DNA from 3 places in the Paenibacillus sp. QJM3NY_38 genome. Region 1 is predicted to be linked to each of the others. Evidence: predicted binding sites of a transcription regulator. Region 1 holds the regulator's gene; each other region holds the start of a gene.

Region 1 (5,061 bases):
TGATTTTCCATCATCCCGAGCAGAGAACGGTATTGAATGAGATCACGCATCCGGCGATACGGCAGGAAATCCGAGAACGGACGGAAGCGTATGAGCGGCAGTATCCCGACCGGCTGGTCGTAGCGGATATTCCGCTGCTGCTTGAGGCCAAGGAGCATTATTCTTATCTTGACCAGATCGCTGTTGTTTATGTACCGCGAGAGCTGCAGCTTGAGCGTCTGATGGTACGCGATGATCTTAACAGGGAAGCGGCAGAAGCGCGTTTAAACAGTCAGATGGATATCGAGGAGAAGAAGCGTCTGGCGGATATCCTCATCGATAACAGCGGAACAGTGGCCGAAACACAGCAGCAGGTGGACAACCTGTGGGGCAGGTTGGTTAGTCTATGAAGTGGCTCCGTAAAAAAAGAGTGCTGCTTCTGCTGTTTGTCTCTTTTGTAGCGCTTCTGTATCTGAGCTCGAACTGGATGACCTTGCTGTATCCGATTCATTATAAAGATGAAATACGGAAGCATGCCGCATACTATGAGGTCGATCCGTTCCTGGTGGCATCCATCATTCGTGTGGAAACGAACTTCAAGCCGGGTAAGGAGTCCAAGAAAGGCGCGCTGGGCATTATGCAGCTGATGCCGGATACGGCGAATTGGGCGATGGAAATGGCCAAGCTGCCATCGGTAAACCTGCTGAACGTAAAGAATGAAGTGGATGCGAATATCCAGCTGGGCACCTGGTATATTCAGAACCTGCACAAGGAAATGGACGGCAACCCGATTGCCGCCATCGCCGCCTATAATGCAGGCCCCGGGAACGTCAAGAATTGGATCAACAAGGGCATGTGGGATGGAACCTATGAGAATGTGAAGAGTATTCCCATCGGGGAAACCCGCCACTATGTACAGCGCGTGATTTATTATTATAATCAATATACGGATGTGTATAAGGACGGCTTTTAACGAAAAAAGAGCGCTGGACAGGCTCTTACATGAGCCGTCCAACACTCCTTTTTTAAGGAAGAATCAATTATTGACCGGAGAATTGACCAGCCAATTGTTGCTCGGCCAGGGTTACAAGACGCTTTGTGATGTATCCCCCGATCGAACCGTTCTCGTAGGAAGTCATGTTACCTTGGTATCCGTCTTGTGGAATGGAGATACCAAGTTCTTGAGCTACCTCGTACTTCAATTGCTCAAGAGCAGCGTTTGCGCGAGGAACAACCAGGTTGTTGGAGTTGTTGTTGCTTTGTGCCATGTTAAGTTCACCTCCTTGGGTTGGTAAAAGTATTATGTCTCGGGTTTCGCATTTTCATAACATAAAAGAAAAAAGTTTTGCTGGTAAATTTTTCATTATCGCCATTGAGGCTAAAATACGCTGAAACAAAGGAAGTGAAGATGACTTTATGAAGTGTCCATATTGCAGTTATGCCGGAACGAAAGTGCTGGATTCCAGGCCTGCCAACGAGAATAAATCCATCCGCCGCCGCAGGGAATGCGAACAGTGCAGCAAGAGATTCACAACCTTTGAGATGGTGGAGGAAACGCCGCTGATTGTTGTGAAGAAGGATGGAAGCCGCGAAGAATTCAGCCGGGAGAAGGTACTCCGCGGTTTGATCCGAGCATGCGAGAAGCGCCCGGTATCCGTGGACCAGCTGGATATGATCGTATCGGATGTCGAGAAGGCACTGCGCAATACCGCAGCAGCAGAGGTGGAGAGCCGCCAGATCGGGGAGCTTCTGATGGAACGGCTGTATCCGGTCGATGAGGTAGCGTACGTCCGGTTTGCGTCCGTGTATCGGCAGTTCAAGGATATCAATATGTTTATGAAGGAACTGAAAAGCCTGCTGTCCAAGGATACGGACGGTCAGGAGCTGTAAGAGCGCCAGGGTTCTGCGTGATCCAGGTGCTCTTCCGGTGCTCTCAAGGAGCCCATCCTCATCATCGATAAGTGACATTATATAGAGAAGTAAAAGGGATACAGCACGTCATCAAAAAATGTGAAAAACCTGTTGACATGCCTGCTGATTTTTTATATGATATAGAAGTCGCTTACGGGGCCTTAGCTCAGCTGGGAGTCCACGTATGTTAAAAGTACTACCATCACATGTATCAACTAAATATTAACACTTAATAAAAAGAACCATTAACGAACTATATTACATAAATAGATGGTTAATGGTTCTTTTTTTAGTTTTTAATACTCTCTTGGTAAATTTATTCAGTGGTACGAATAATCCAAATTGTAAGAATATTTAACAGTAATTTTTCAGTTACCGTCAGGTTGAGGGCTACTGAAAGGGTGTGTGTTCAATACATTCCCTTGTGGGTTATCGGATTCGGCGTATCTGCCGTATCCAAATTGTTGTATATATTTCTAACCTTTTGATTCAGAAGGCTAGAGCCGTGTCACTTGGTGCCATGACGTATTAACGATACTGTTTACTATGAGGTGTGTCGAGCATACTCCATAAAGAATAAGACTTTTCCGAGAAATCTCGGAAAACCTCAAAGGCAACCATTAATACAGTTAAATGTCCATAATGTTCGTGTTTTAAATGTAGGATTTTTTTCTATTTAGACTATATCTATGTTGACAAAAATGTCCATATTGAGAATACGAACATTATACATATAAAGCTGTTAAACATTACAATTTTATTGCTTGGCGATTTCGCCAATCTCAGGCCATATATATTTCTGTATTAACCAGTTTGGTTAATACAGAAATAATTCGGATATCGCGATTTTACGACATCCGAATTATACATTGAATAATACAATCAGTTATTCAATTTTCCCTGAACAGGTATCTCTGATTTTATGGTATAATTCTCCTATATAACTAATTAAGCAAGATGGAGGTCTTCATGTGAAAATCGTAGTCGGTAGTGCCATCATGGCCCTAGGTTCCCTTTTTGGGATCTACGCTGATTCAAAATTTTTTTATCTAATTCCTGTTGGTATAATCTGGTTGATTATTGTTATAGCATCAGATGTCAATAAGCATAAGGAAAAACTAAAAGGTATTTCGGATAGACAATACAAGATCGAAAACTACTCACCAACTCAGCAATTTACCTCAAATAATAAAGTCATCTCCATAGATGAAAATTCAAATAAACTTGCCATTTCAGATGAACAGAATGATTATGTAATTGATTTCTCTGATATCATCGAATCCGAAATTGTTGAAAATGAATCTTCAATAACTAAGACATCGCGGTCTTCTCAATTGGGTGGAGCACTCGTTGGTGGGGTGTTGGCTGGTGGTGTTGGAGCGGTTGTTGGAGGTCTTTCAGGTTCCAAGAGAAGCGAAACTGCAGTTAATAGGATTACCTTGAAAATTGTAGTCAACAATCTTCAACAACCTAATCATAATATCGATTTCCTTAATAGCAGCATTGCATTAAAATCCGATAACCCAACACTAATCAATGCGAGGGAAACTGCTGATCATTGTTATGGTATAATCAGTGTAATCATTAAAAGACAGTCATCAGCTGTTTAGGCTTGGTGGATAAATTGCAGATGTAGGTAGTAAATCTGCAATTTAGTAATTCAATAAAATAAAAATATAAAAATATCTTTACATTCCAATCATCATCATATATACTGTGAATATGAGGTACAAAACTTAAAGGAAAGGAGTGATGAATATGACGACTCAAGAACGTGTAATGAAGCTGATTGAAGATAGAGGAGTTAAGAAAGGTTTTCTTTCGAACAAAATTGGAGTTAACCAGCCGTACTTTTCTAATTTTCTTAGGGGACAAGTGGAATTGAAAGAAGATAAAATTGAAGCATTGAATAAGTTGATTGATTCGTACTATCCATATTAATGAAATAAACATAAACAAATACATATAAATGGAGGAATTAAGAAATGGGAAGCATTGAATCATTATTCATCGGTGAACAGGCAAAGAATTTAAGGGAAGCAGCAGGACTGACATTAGATCATATCGCAACATCACACAAACTAACCAGTGCCGATTTGAAAGCTTTCGAAAATGGGGAACTTTATTCATCAGAAGTCATAAACAGTCTCTATCAAATGTACTTTCAAGCAATTGAATCTCACTATGCAAAACAGGAAAAATCGTTCTTGAAGTTCATTGAGGAATACTGTCAAAAAAATGACCTCGACTACACAGCATTACTCAAATCTTATTATGACTCTATTGCTAATGTAGCTGTAAATAATTCGACTAAAGAAGAGGTAGTTGATAATTTAGGTACATATATATTCGCGGCTAATACATACAAAGATTTGTGTTTAAAATCTAATAAATCAACTAATCTCTTACTTGAAAGAATCAACCAACTGATGAGAAAGACAGAAGAAATGCATAATCGTTATTTAGAAACACACAGCGATTACACAAGAAATTCGAGCAAGGCCGAAATATTGATTCAACTTATCTCTGCAAGTGAGTATAAAGAGGATGTTTTAGAAGGTATTCGGGAAAACATGGGACTCGAAAGAGAAGACGACTTTCCAGAGCATGAGGAAGAAGCATACAAGGAGTTACTTCATGATATTGAAACGTATTGGGATTTTTTAAATAAGGGAGAATAAAAATGGATAAGAGTATGGCATTATCAGCTGATTTACAAGTAATTACAGCTGAGATTAATAGTTACAAACAGATCGCGGGGCAATCGGTATTTGAGATTGGGAAGCGACTGAAGCATGTGAAAGAAAATGACCTTGCGAACGGAGAGTTTAAGCAATGGGCTAAAAACAATTGCGACTTCGATCCTTCGACTGCATCCAGACTCATCCAGGCTTACGAACAGTTTGGAGATGCGATGTCGCATCTAACGACAGGAAAGATCTTCGAAATGCTCTCACTACCCGAAGTAATTGATCGCTATGAGTTCATCGAACAGGAACATGTGGTTCCTTCCACTGGAGAGTCCAAGAAGGTTGATGATATGACAGTCAAGGAACTTAGAGAGGTTAAGAAGGCTTTAAAAGAAAAAGAAGAACAAATAAAGGCTCTTGAAAGGGATATTGAGTCTCAAAATGAAGCAATAGAGTCCCTCAGAAATAAGCCTCCACAAAT
Region 2 (5,061 bases), 570 kb from region 1:
GAGGTGCTTTATCAGCAGCTCCACCTTATTGCCGTGGTCTCCGTAACGCAGGAACAAGGAGCAGACGCGGCCCAAGGCTTCCGCCATTGCGAACACATCCGAACCGGCCTTGCCGACGTTCAGGAAGATTTCGCTAGGGATACCGTCCAGATCGTTGATGGTAATATACGCCATGCCGAACGGCGTGTTCATTTTATAGGTTGCGCCGCGCAGCACTTGCGGACGCTTCTTGTATTGCTTATCCAACCCGCTCTTGCTCGCTGAGGCTGTCACGGCCACGCTGGCAGCCGCCGGCTCCACGTTCGTTGCATCCTCTGCGGCTTGGCCTGCCGCGCTTTGCTCAAGCGCTGTTTCCGCAGTAGAAGCTGTGGTCGCTTCGACGGCCTTATCTTCTTTTTTCTCCGTCTGCAGCACCTGCACGTCACGGCTGCCGTCGCGGTAGATCGTTACTCCCTTACATCCCAAATCGAATGCCAGCTCATACAGTCGTTTTGTATCTTCAACCGTAAAGTCCGACGGACAGTTGGCCGTCTTCGAGATCGAGCTGTCCACCCAGCGCTGAATTGCCGCCTGCACCCGGATGTGATCCTCGGCGGAGAGACTCATCGCCGTGACGTAATAATCCGGAAGCTCTTCGCCCGGATGGCTGTCCAGCCAATCCTGGGCAATCGGCACGAACTGCTCGTCGAAACCGAGTCGGCTCTGACGGAAGTATTTGAAGGCAAAATACGGCTCGATGCCTGTCGATGTTCCGACCATCGTACCCGTGCTGCCCGTTGGCGCTTGGGTAATGACGGTAACGTTCCGTGCGCCTTTTTCACGCACCGCTTCGGCAACTTCCGGATACACCTCGGCCATATTTTTCATGAAGCCGCTTTGCAGGTACAACTCGGCATCGAATGCCTGGAACGAACCCTTCTCTTCGGCAATATCGGCGGAAGCGAGATACGCTTCGCGGGCGATGAAGCCATACAGCTTATCCAGAAACTCCAACGATTCCGGACTGCCGTAACGGATGTTCAGCTTGATCATCAGCTCGGCCAGACCCATCGTTCCGAGACCCACGCGGCGCTCTTTTTTCTGGTTCAATTCGTTTTCTTCAAAATGGTACGGCGTCCGGTCAATGACATTATCCAGGAAACGCACGGAGTACCGTGTCGTTGTAGCCAGCTCATCCCAGGCAACGTCATGGTTCGCTTCATCATAGAACTTCGACAGGTTCATCGCGGACAGGTTGCATACGCCCCAGCCCGGAAGTCCCTGCTCGCCGCAAGGGTTCGTACAGATAATCGGGTTGAAATACCAGCTGTTGGACATCTGGTTATAGTATTCCATGAATACGACGCCCGGCTCTGCGGATTTCCATGCGGATTCGATAATCGTGTGCCAGACCTCGCGTGCTTTTACTGTTTTATATGGAATGATACGGCGTCCGGCTTTCTTCCATTTATCCAGATCGCCGTCCCACAGCTCATCATAGTCAGGATCCGTAGTATCCGGGAACACCAGCTCCCAGTCCAGATCTTCCTTCACGGCCTTCATGAAATCATTGCTGACGCATACCGACAGGTTCGCATTCGTAACTTGTCCCATCGTCTGCTTTACGGTAATGAAATCCTCCACGTCCGGGTGCCAATCATTAATCATCAGCATGAGCGCGCCCCGGCGGCTTCCGCCCTGCTCGATCAATCCCGTCGTATAACTGAACAATCCGCCCCACGATACCGCACCGCTGGAGGAACCGTTCACGCCTCTTACGATCGCGCGCCGAGGACGCAGGGAAGACAAGTTAATGCCGACTCCGCCGCCGCGTGCCATGATCTCGGTCATCTCGCTCAGAGTTTCCATGATGCCGCCCCGGCTGTCCTTCGGTGAAGGAATTACGTAGCAGTTGAACAGCGTCAATTCATCGCTTGCACCCGCTCCAGCCGCAATCCGTCCGCCCGGCACCAGCTTCCAATCATCCAGAATCTCGCGGAACTTCCCGCGCCACTCTTCCTGCAATTCAGGCGTTGCCTCAACCGATGACATGGCAGCCGCGAGTCGATCCCACATTTCTTCCGGCGTTTTCTCGATGGTTAACGTCAGCTTCTCCACATCCGATTCCACAAGCTCGCCCTTCCGTGTCTTCACCGTGACCTTGCGGCCTTCGCGCTTCACGATTTCGCCAACTTCCTTGGTCGGAAATTTAGGATCATCTTTCGTCAAAACGAGCACCACATCGCCTACCTTAGCGTTGTTGGTGTCCGCATCCTTCCAGGCATACCGGTCCAAAAAGATCTTCTCGCTTAAACCTTCCAGCCGCTGATTCTGCATCGTACTCAAGAGCAACTACCTCCTATATAAAATATAAAATTAAAAAGTTCCGCAGTTATGCGCTCACCAACAACATAACCTGTTATGTAGCCGGTCAAACATTCAAAACCACTATATACACCATATATAGTGCTACCAATCCATTATACTACACTATATATAGGTTAACTATGCCGATAATGTGAAAATTAAGCCAACAGATCCAAGCTCCCGCTCGCAAGCTTCCGCTTTCTTCCTCTCGCTCTCTTTTTCGCCCATCCCTATGAAAAAAAAGGATGAAAATATCCAATTCCAGCAGCCGTGCGCCCTTTGGGTTATTCCACGCCTTCCGAATCCGTGCAAGGTTATGAAGACTTCTTTTTTCGTCCATACTACATATACACCGCTGGCCCGGAATCTTTCACAACAGGAGGAGATCGACATGTTTCATCAGCCATCTGCCGACTCAGGCATGATTTTCGACCCGCGTCTTCCCGTTCCATTGCAGATCGACCGTTCCTGGTTTGACGATCTCGCCGGTCGACTGGACAAGGGCGGACCTTGGGGTGACTATCGTCTGGCCCAGCTTGCCGTGGAGGGCGAGAAATCGCGTCTCGTTACAAGCTTTGAAGAATTGCAATGCCTCAAGCACCTAGGCGGCTTATCCCCGCTCCCCCATCAGACCGATACCGCCAGACGCGTATTGTTCGAGATGTCGGGCCGAGCCATTCTCGCCGATGAAGTGGGGCTTGGTAAAACGATTGAAGCCGGCCTTATTTTAAAAGAATACATCGTGCGCGGCCTGGTATCCAAAGTGTTGATTCTCGTTCCCGCTTCCCTTGTGCTGCAATGGGTTCGCGAGCTGAACTCCAAGTTCGGCATTCCCGCGATTGCGCAGAAAAAAGCGTACTCCTGGGGCAATGATATCGTTGTCGCCTCCATGGACACGGCGAAGCGCGATCCGCATCAGGAGATTCTGCTGAACGAGGAGTACGACATGCTCATCATCGATGAGGCGCACAAGCTCAAGAACAAGAAAACATCCAACTATCAATTCATTCAAAAGCTGCGCAAAAAATACTGCCTCTTGCTGACGGCCACGCCGGTGCAGAACGATCTCAGCGAGCTTTTCAATCTGATCACCCTGCTGAAGCCGGGCCAGCTTGGAGGCCAAGGGCAGTTTGCCGCTAATTTTGTTGTCGATAAACGAAGACCCAAGAACCAGGAGCAGCTCAAGGATGAGCTGTCCAAGGTCATGATCCGTAACCGCCGCGGCGAAGGCGAAGTGAAATTCACCAAGCGATCCGTCCGCAATGTAGGGCTTAGCCTCTCGCCCGAAGAACAGTCATTATACGACGGCGTCACGTCCTTCGTCAAAGATCAGTATCAGGCAGCAGGGGGAAATTTAAGCAGTATGCTGTCCCTTGTTACGCTCCAGCGTGAAGTGTGCAGCAGCCGCGATGCCGTTTTCGTGACTCTTGTTAATCTGTCCAAGAAGCTGCCCGAGGACTCTCCGCTGCGCGATAAAATCTGGGAGCTCGTCTATCTCATCAAGGCTATCAAAGCCAACACCAAGGCGGAAAAAACCATCGAGCTGATCCAGCAAATGAACGAGAAGGTCATCGTATTCACGGAATACCGCGCCACGCAGGAATACCTGCTTAATTATTTCCGCGATCATGGGCTCATCTCCGTACCGTACCGGGGCGGAATGAACCGCGGCAAGAAGGACTGGATGATGGATCTGTTCCGCGGCAAGGCGCAGGTCATGATCGCGACGGAAGCCGGCGGCGAAGGCATCAATCTGCAATTCTGCCACCATATGATCAACTTCGATCTGCCCTGGAATCCCATGCGGGTCGAGCAGCGGATCGGACGCGTGCATCGTCTCGGCCAGACCAATGACGTGAAGATCTACAACCTGTCCACGTCAGGAACCATTGAAGAGCACATTCTGAACCTGCTGCACGAGAAGATCAACATGTTCGAGATGGTCATCGGGGGTCTGGATGTCATTCTCGAGCGGTTCGAGAAGAAGGAGTCCATCGAGAAGAGCCTGTACAAAATCATGCTGGAGTCCGGCAACGATGATGAAATCCGCCAGCGCATCAGCACATTGGGCGACTCGATTCACCATATCAAGCAGGATATCGAGCAGGGAAGCACCGTCGAAGATAATCTAAGAGAGGAAGAAGCCTAATATGACCATGACGCCGCAGGAGGTGCAGCAGCACTTCATGGCCTATTTGGAAGCCACCGAATGCACCGTCATTGAAAAATCGCCTGAGCATGTCACCGTGAAACTGTCTCCGCAAGCCGACAAAATGCTCACCAACCGCCCGTATTACTGGGGTTTCGTGGAGCGTACCGGCGCTCCCGCCGAAACGTTATCGTTCAATTTCGTGTTTGATCCGGAAAAATACGACGAACGGCTTGCAAAAAGCAAGGAAGCCGAAGCCAAAGCGCAGCTTGCCTCGCCTACGCAGGATCCGCTCCTGGCCCGCTTTTACGGGAATGCTCCGGTTCTGCCCATCCTCGGTCCCGGCCGCATTCAGCGGGAGAACATTGGCTACGGCAGCAGCCGGCTGGCCCAAATTTGGAATGCTTCCCGAGAGGAAGGCAAATGCGTCTATCTGTTCCAGCAGCGCGATACCGAGCCTCGTCCAAGAGCCCGTTCCACGCCGTATGAGCAGTGGCTGGGCGTCTGCTTCAAGGTAGAGTTCAGCTGTGATCTGAAGCGGGAGGAATTGTTTTTTCTCGGAATCT
Region 3 (5,061 bases), 3.5 Mb from region 1:
CCCATATGCTTTTCCCGGGACAGAGGGTCCTGAGCTTGCTTACAAACGCCGCGCATTCCTCCGGCGAGAAGAACGGGTCCCCACCGCATAAGGTCACGCCATCCAGCAAAGGGTTGTCGACGATATCCTGCAGTATGGACGCGGACAATTCTTCTGTAAACGGCTCCCCCGCTTCAAAGTCCCAGGAATCCGTATTAAAGCATCCGGCGCAGCCATGACGGCAGCCGCTCACGAATAGAACTGCCCGAAGTCCTGGGCCTTCATTAATGCTCTCGGGGATATATCCGCACACATTCACAGATGCTTCACCCGATCCCTGACCTCAGCCTGCTTGGCCGAATTGAAGCGCTCCGTATAATTGCCCGTTAGGTATCCCGTCACCCTCCGCAGCCGCTGGAAGTTCCCATTGTCTTCTGTAGCGCCGCATCCTGGGCAAGAGCTTCCGATGATCCCTTCGTAGTTGCATGCCGGACAACGGTCGACAGGATGGTTTACGGAGAAATATCCAATGTTCTGCATCAGGGCAAACTGCACGATGTCCCGAAAAGCAGCCGTATTCTGCCGGGCATTGCCGTCGAGCTCCACATATGAAATCGCTCCTGCATTACACAGCTCATGGAAAGGAGCTTCGGAACGGATTTTGCGGTACGCGGCCATCGGATAGTACACCGGAACATGAAACGAGTTCGTATAGTACTCACGGTCTGTCACACCCTCGATCACACCGAAGGTTTGCCGGTCCAGCTTCGTGAATTTTCCGGACAGCCCTTCTGCCGGCGTGGCAAACAACGTAATGTTCAGATCGTATTTTTCACTGGCCGCATCGCAGAATTGACGCATATGTCGGATGATTTCGATTCCCAGCCTGCGGCTGTTCTCATCCTCTCCGTGATGCAGTCCGGTCAACGCCTTCAGGCATTCTGCAAGCCCAATGAATCCAAGTGCCAGAGTGCCGTGCTTAATCAGTTCGCGTACCTTGTCCTCCGGGGCCAGGTCTTCGCCGCCTTCCCACACGCCTTCCCGCATCATAAAATCGGACGCTTTGGCCGGTTGGTCCGCCTGCAGCTCGTAGCGGTGAATCAAACCCTCTACCGCAATCGTCATATACTGATCCAGCTGCTCGTAGAAGAGGCTCAGGTCGGGCATATCCCGCTTGCCTTCGACGATGCCATGCTCGATGCCGAGACGAACCAGATTGATCGTATTGAAGGACAAGTTGCCTTTTCCGCTTAGGCGGTTTCGCCCGAACCGGTCTGAAATCGTCCGTGTCCTGCAGCCCATGGTGGCAATAATCGTGTCTGGCTCGTCCGGCTTATAGTAGACCAGATTAAACGACGCATCCACGTTGACAAAGTTCGGGTAGAGCCTGCGGCTTGAGCACTCAACGGCTTTCAGGAACAGATCGTAATTGGGCTCCCCTTCCGCCTGGTTAACCCCTTGCTTGCACTGGAAAATATGCTGCGGAAATATCGGCGTCTCTCCCCCGCCGAGCCCTCTCATCGTGGCATCCAGCAGAGCGTGGGACACCAGCCTTCCTTCCGTTGACGTGCACATTCCATAGTTCAATGATGTGAAAGGGATCTGTCCGCCGGCACGGCTGCTCATCGTGTTCAGATTGTGAATCAGGGATTCCGCAGCCTGCTTTACTTCATTCACCGTTTCGTTATATGCGTAGTGATATATTCGCGGGAACATGTCCTTCAACTGCTCGTTGTCTATGTATAATTCGTTATCGGGAAGAACTTGTACATTGCGTCTATGCTCGCCCTGCTCCACCTCTCCGAAGTAGGCAAGCCCTTTCCGAAAATGCCGGCGAAACGATTTGCCGACATACGGGGCCAGATCCCAATCGATTTTATTTCCGGACACGCCGCCGAATTGACTGTTCTGCTGAGATTGAAATATGATGGCCACCAGCGCCATCGCGGTCATGATGCTCTGCGGCGGCCTGACCGATCCGTTACCGGTATTGAATCCCTTGGCCAAAAGACGGTCAAACGGGATGAAAATACAGTTCGTCGTACCGAGTGCATACTGGTCCAGGTCGTGCACGTACACATAACCATCCCTGACCGCTCTCATGAGCTCTCCGGGCAAGATAAATTTGCTTGCCATCCATTTGGCATACTCGGAGCCGATCCGACTCATTTTTCCACTGAAGGATTCCCCGTTGAGATTCGCATTCTCCCGCAGCAGATCCAGATTCGTTACCCCAATCACATCCCTGCTGATCTTGTAGAGCTCTCCCCGCCGCATCCGCTCCAGATCACGGGCTTCCCTGTAATGTTGGTAGGCTGCCGCTGCCTCAGCATAACCTGTGCTTTCCAATTGTTCAACAACGATATCTTGAATTTCCTCCACACTCACCTGCTCCATCCCCGCGGTGGCGCGGGCAACCTCCTCGCCAAGCTGCAGGGAAGCCTCCTTGCGGGACACACCCTCAACAGCTATAAAAGCTTTATCCACTGCCTTCACAATCCGGCTTATCTCAAAATTCACCAGGCATCCGTCTCTCTTCATGACTTTCATGAAACGATCAACTCCTTCTTCTCAGATCATTCACACACTATATATAGTTTCGTTTAATCAATTTACATCCATATATAGTTTAATGCTGTGAGGTAGATCACGTCTGCTGATCCTATGAAGCGTATGAGCGATTCCTGATAACGTCCTTAAAGGACATGAATCCCAACAGAAAAAAGGCACTCGAGTGATCCACTGATCACATCGGGTACCTTCTTGTTTAACCACAGTAGAATTAACTTTCGGCAGGCAGCATCGGGGTTGGTGTCGGCTTAGCATAACCTGTGCTGTATTTCTCGTCGATTGCGGTCCGAATATCCGTCAGACTTTTGCCCTCGCTGCTCATTTTGGCAGATTCCACGGCAATGTCCAGGCATACCCCGCAGCGGGTGCCATGATCATCCCACACCACGGTGCCGTCCTCCTGGATCTCATCAATAAAACAGTTCAGGTTGCTCTCATGACCGGCGCTGTCCCCACAGCCGCAATAACAAGGGATGTATTTCAGGACATCACTGACCTGCGCGGACAAGGCATAGATCGTTTGGAGCTCGCTGGTCTGGCTCTTCAAAAAGGCAGGCAGCTCATCAATCGAAGCCGTCGCCTCCTGGATATCCCCGTTGGACAGCTGCGTCTGATGTCCATGCTCATGCGCTGCCTCGGTTGCCTGTCCACTTTCGACCTGCTCCTGGGCGCTTTTCCCCGAACAGCCGCTCAGCATAAGACCGACGGACAGCAGCAGGATGACAAACCGTTGTTTCCCTGTTTTCATCTTTCGTTACCTCCATTTAACTAAACTAGCAGCCGTAGATCCCATTATCGCAGTAAGGCCCTATTCTTCGCGTCGTAATCGCTGGTTGTGAGCGATCTTGGCTTCGTTCCCCTGCTCCGTCGCCTGATAGAACACCCTGCGGGAGAGCTCCTTCGGCAAATATTCCTGCTTCACGTAATGGCCCGGATAATCATGCGGGTACTTATAGCCGACATGCCCCAGCTTCACCGCCCCCGAATAATGCGCATCACGCAGATGAAGCGGGACCTCCGCCGATTTTACTTCATCCATGGCGGACATCGCCCGTGATATGGCGGTCACAACGCCATCGGATTTTGGACTTTCCACCGCAAACAGGATAGCCTGGGCGATATTAAGCTTGGCTTCCGGCCAGCCGTTATTCCGGTAGGCGTCCAGTGCGCTTACCGCCTGCACCATCGCTTGCGGATTAGCCAGCCCGATATCCTCGCTGCTGGCAGCAATCAAGCGGCGGATGAACACCATCGGGTCCATCCCCAGCTTTTCGACCGCATACAGGAACCAGAACAATGCCGCATCGCTGGAACCCCGAATGCTTTTATGAAAGGCGGACAGCACGTCATACTGCGTGGACTCGTCCGCCTTGACGAGCGGCTTGCGTATCGATTCCTCGGCCACATCCAGCGTAATATGGACCGTGCCGCCTGCATCAGGCGGGGTCGTCATCGCAGCGAGCTCAAGCGCATTCAATGCACGCCGGATGTCGCCGTTCGCCATCGTTGCAATATGATCCAATGCTTCCTCATCTGCCTGAAGCTTCATGAATCCAAGACCTTTATCCGGATCGGATAGCGCGCGCTGCATCGCGATCAAGGAATGGTTCTTATTCAGCGGCTCAAGCTGGAACAAGGTTGAACGGCTCATCAAGGCCCCATTTACATAATGAAAGGGGTTCTCTGTCGTCGCGCCGATAAATATAATCGTGCCGTTCTCCACGGCAGGCAGCAGCGCGTCCTGTCTTGAGCTGTTAAAGCGGTGGACCTCATCCAGAAACAGGATCGTTTTGGTGCCGTACAGACTGCGGTTGCTCTGGGCTTGCTCAATGACCTCCCTGACGTCCTTAACCGAGGCCTCCACGGCATTCAGCCGAACGAAGTACCCCTTCGTTTGCTGTGAGATAATATGCGCAAGCGTTGTTTTGCCGCATCCCGGCGGGCCGTACAATAAAATGGAAGAGACTTGGTCTGCCTCTATGGCCCGTCTGAGCAGTTTGCCCGGACCAATAATATGTTCTTGTCCTATATATTCATCCAGCGACGAAGGGCGCATCCGATCGGCCAGCAGCCGGGAATCCCGGTCCCCTTCACGCCCGATACTGAATAAATCCATTGCTACACTTCCTTGTCTGATATCAATGTAAAGATAAGCCGGTTTCAATCAAATCCGTCACACTCTATCATACCATATTCAATTTCGCCATGCCTGTAGAAACCCTATGACATCCACTCTAGTGATTCGGAAATCCAGCGAAAATCGCTGCCCCTTAACATGATAACGAACTTTTAATCTTTCCGGAGCGTTACATATTATAGGAAATTAAACAGGGTATCCGCAGTGAGGAAGACGAAGTCTCATTAGACCATGAAAGCTCGAAGGGAGGTTTTTGAATTGAAACGAAAACCTATGCGAAAAATGACCCTCTTCATCATCTTGGCAGCTGCACTTTCCATCCTCATCGTTTGGACCTTGATCCGGTATATCGAGAATCTGGGCTCTTCCTACCA

The links. Region 1 encodes NrdR, which represses ribonucleotide reductase genes. Its sites were predicted from a motif close to AACACNATATATNGTGTT; they were not measured.
Region 2: the regulator NrdR is predicted to act here: its motif matches at 2,433-2,450, upstream of AC0VZ8_RS23540 (adenosylcobalamin-dependent ribonucleoside-diphosphate reductase).
Region 3: the regulator NrdR is predicted to act here: its motif matches at 2,563-2,580, upstream of AC0VZ8_RS08230 (anaerobic ribonucleoside triphosphate reductase).

What each region holds. Positions count from the first base shown of each region.
Region 1 covers NZ_CM149665.1:5,651,831-5,656,891, reverse strand. The annotation lists gene coaE (dephospho-CoA kinase) at 1-389, shown strand, start outside; gene AC0VZ8_RS26030 (lytic transglycosylase domain-containing protein) at 386-952, shown strand; gene AC0VZ8_RS26025 (alpha/beta-type small acid-soluble spore protein) at 1,020-1,247, opposite strand; gene nrdR (transcriptional regulator NrdR) at 1,396-1,869, shown strand; gene AC0VZ8_RS26015 (hypothetical protein) at 2,862-3,500, shown strand; gene AC0VZ8_RS26010 (hypothetical protein) at 3,649-3,831, shown strand; gene AC0VZ8_RS26005 (helix-turn-helix domain-containing protein) at 3,876-4,571, shown strand; gene AC0VZ8_RS26000 (DUF3102 domain-containing protein) at 4,574-5,061, shown strand, end outside.
Region 2 covers NZ_CM149665.1:5,084,217-5,089,277, forward strand. The annotation lists gene AC0VZ8_RS23540 (adenosylcobalamin-dependent ribonucleoside-diphosphate reductase) at 1-2,316, opposite strand, end outside; gene AC0VZ8_RS23545 (DEAD/DEAH box helicase) at 2,738-4,495, shown strand; gene AC0VZ8_RS23550 (YqhG family protein) at 4,497-5,061, shown strand, end outside.
Region 3 covers NZ_CM149665.1:1,869,697-1,874,757, reverse strand. The annotation lists gene nrdG (anaerobic ribonucleoside-triphosphate reductase activating protein) at 1-298, opposite strand, end outside; gene AC0VZ8_RS08230 (anaerobic ribonucleoside triphosphate reductase) at 295-2,529, opposite strand; gene AC0VZ8_RS08225 (PCYCGC motif-containing (lipo)protein) at 2,762-3,298, opposite strand; gene AC0VZ8_RS08220 (replication-associated recombination protein A) at 3,359-4,666, opposite strand; gene AC0VZ8_RS08215 (hypothetical protein) at 4,946-5,061, shown strand, end outside.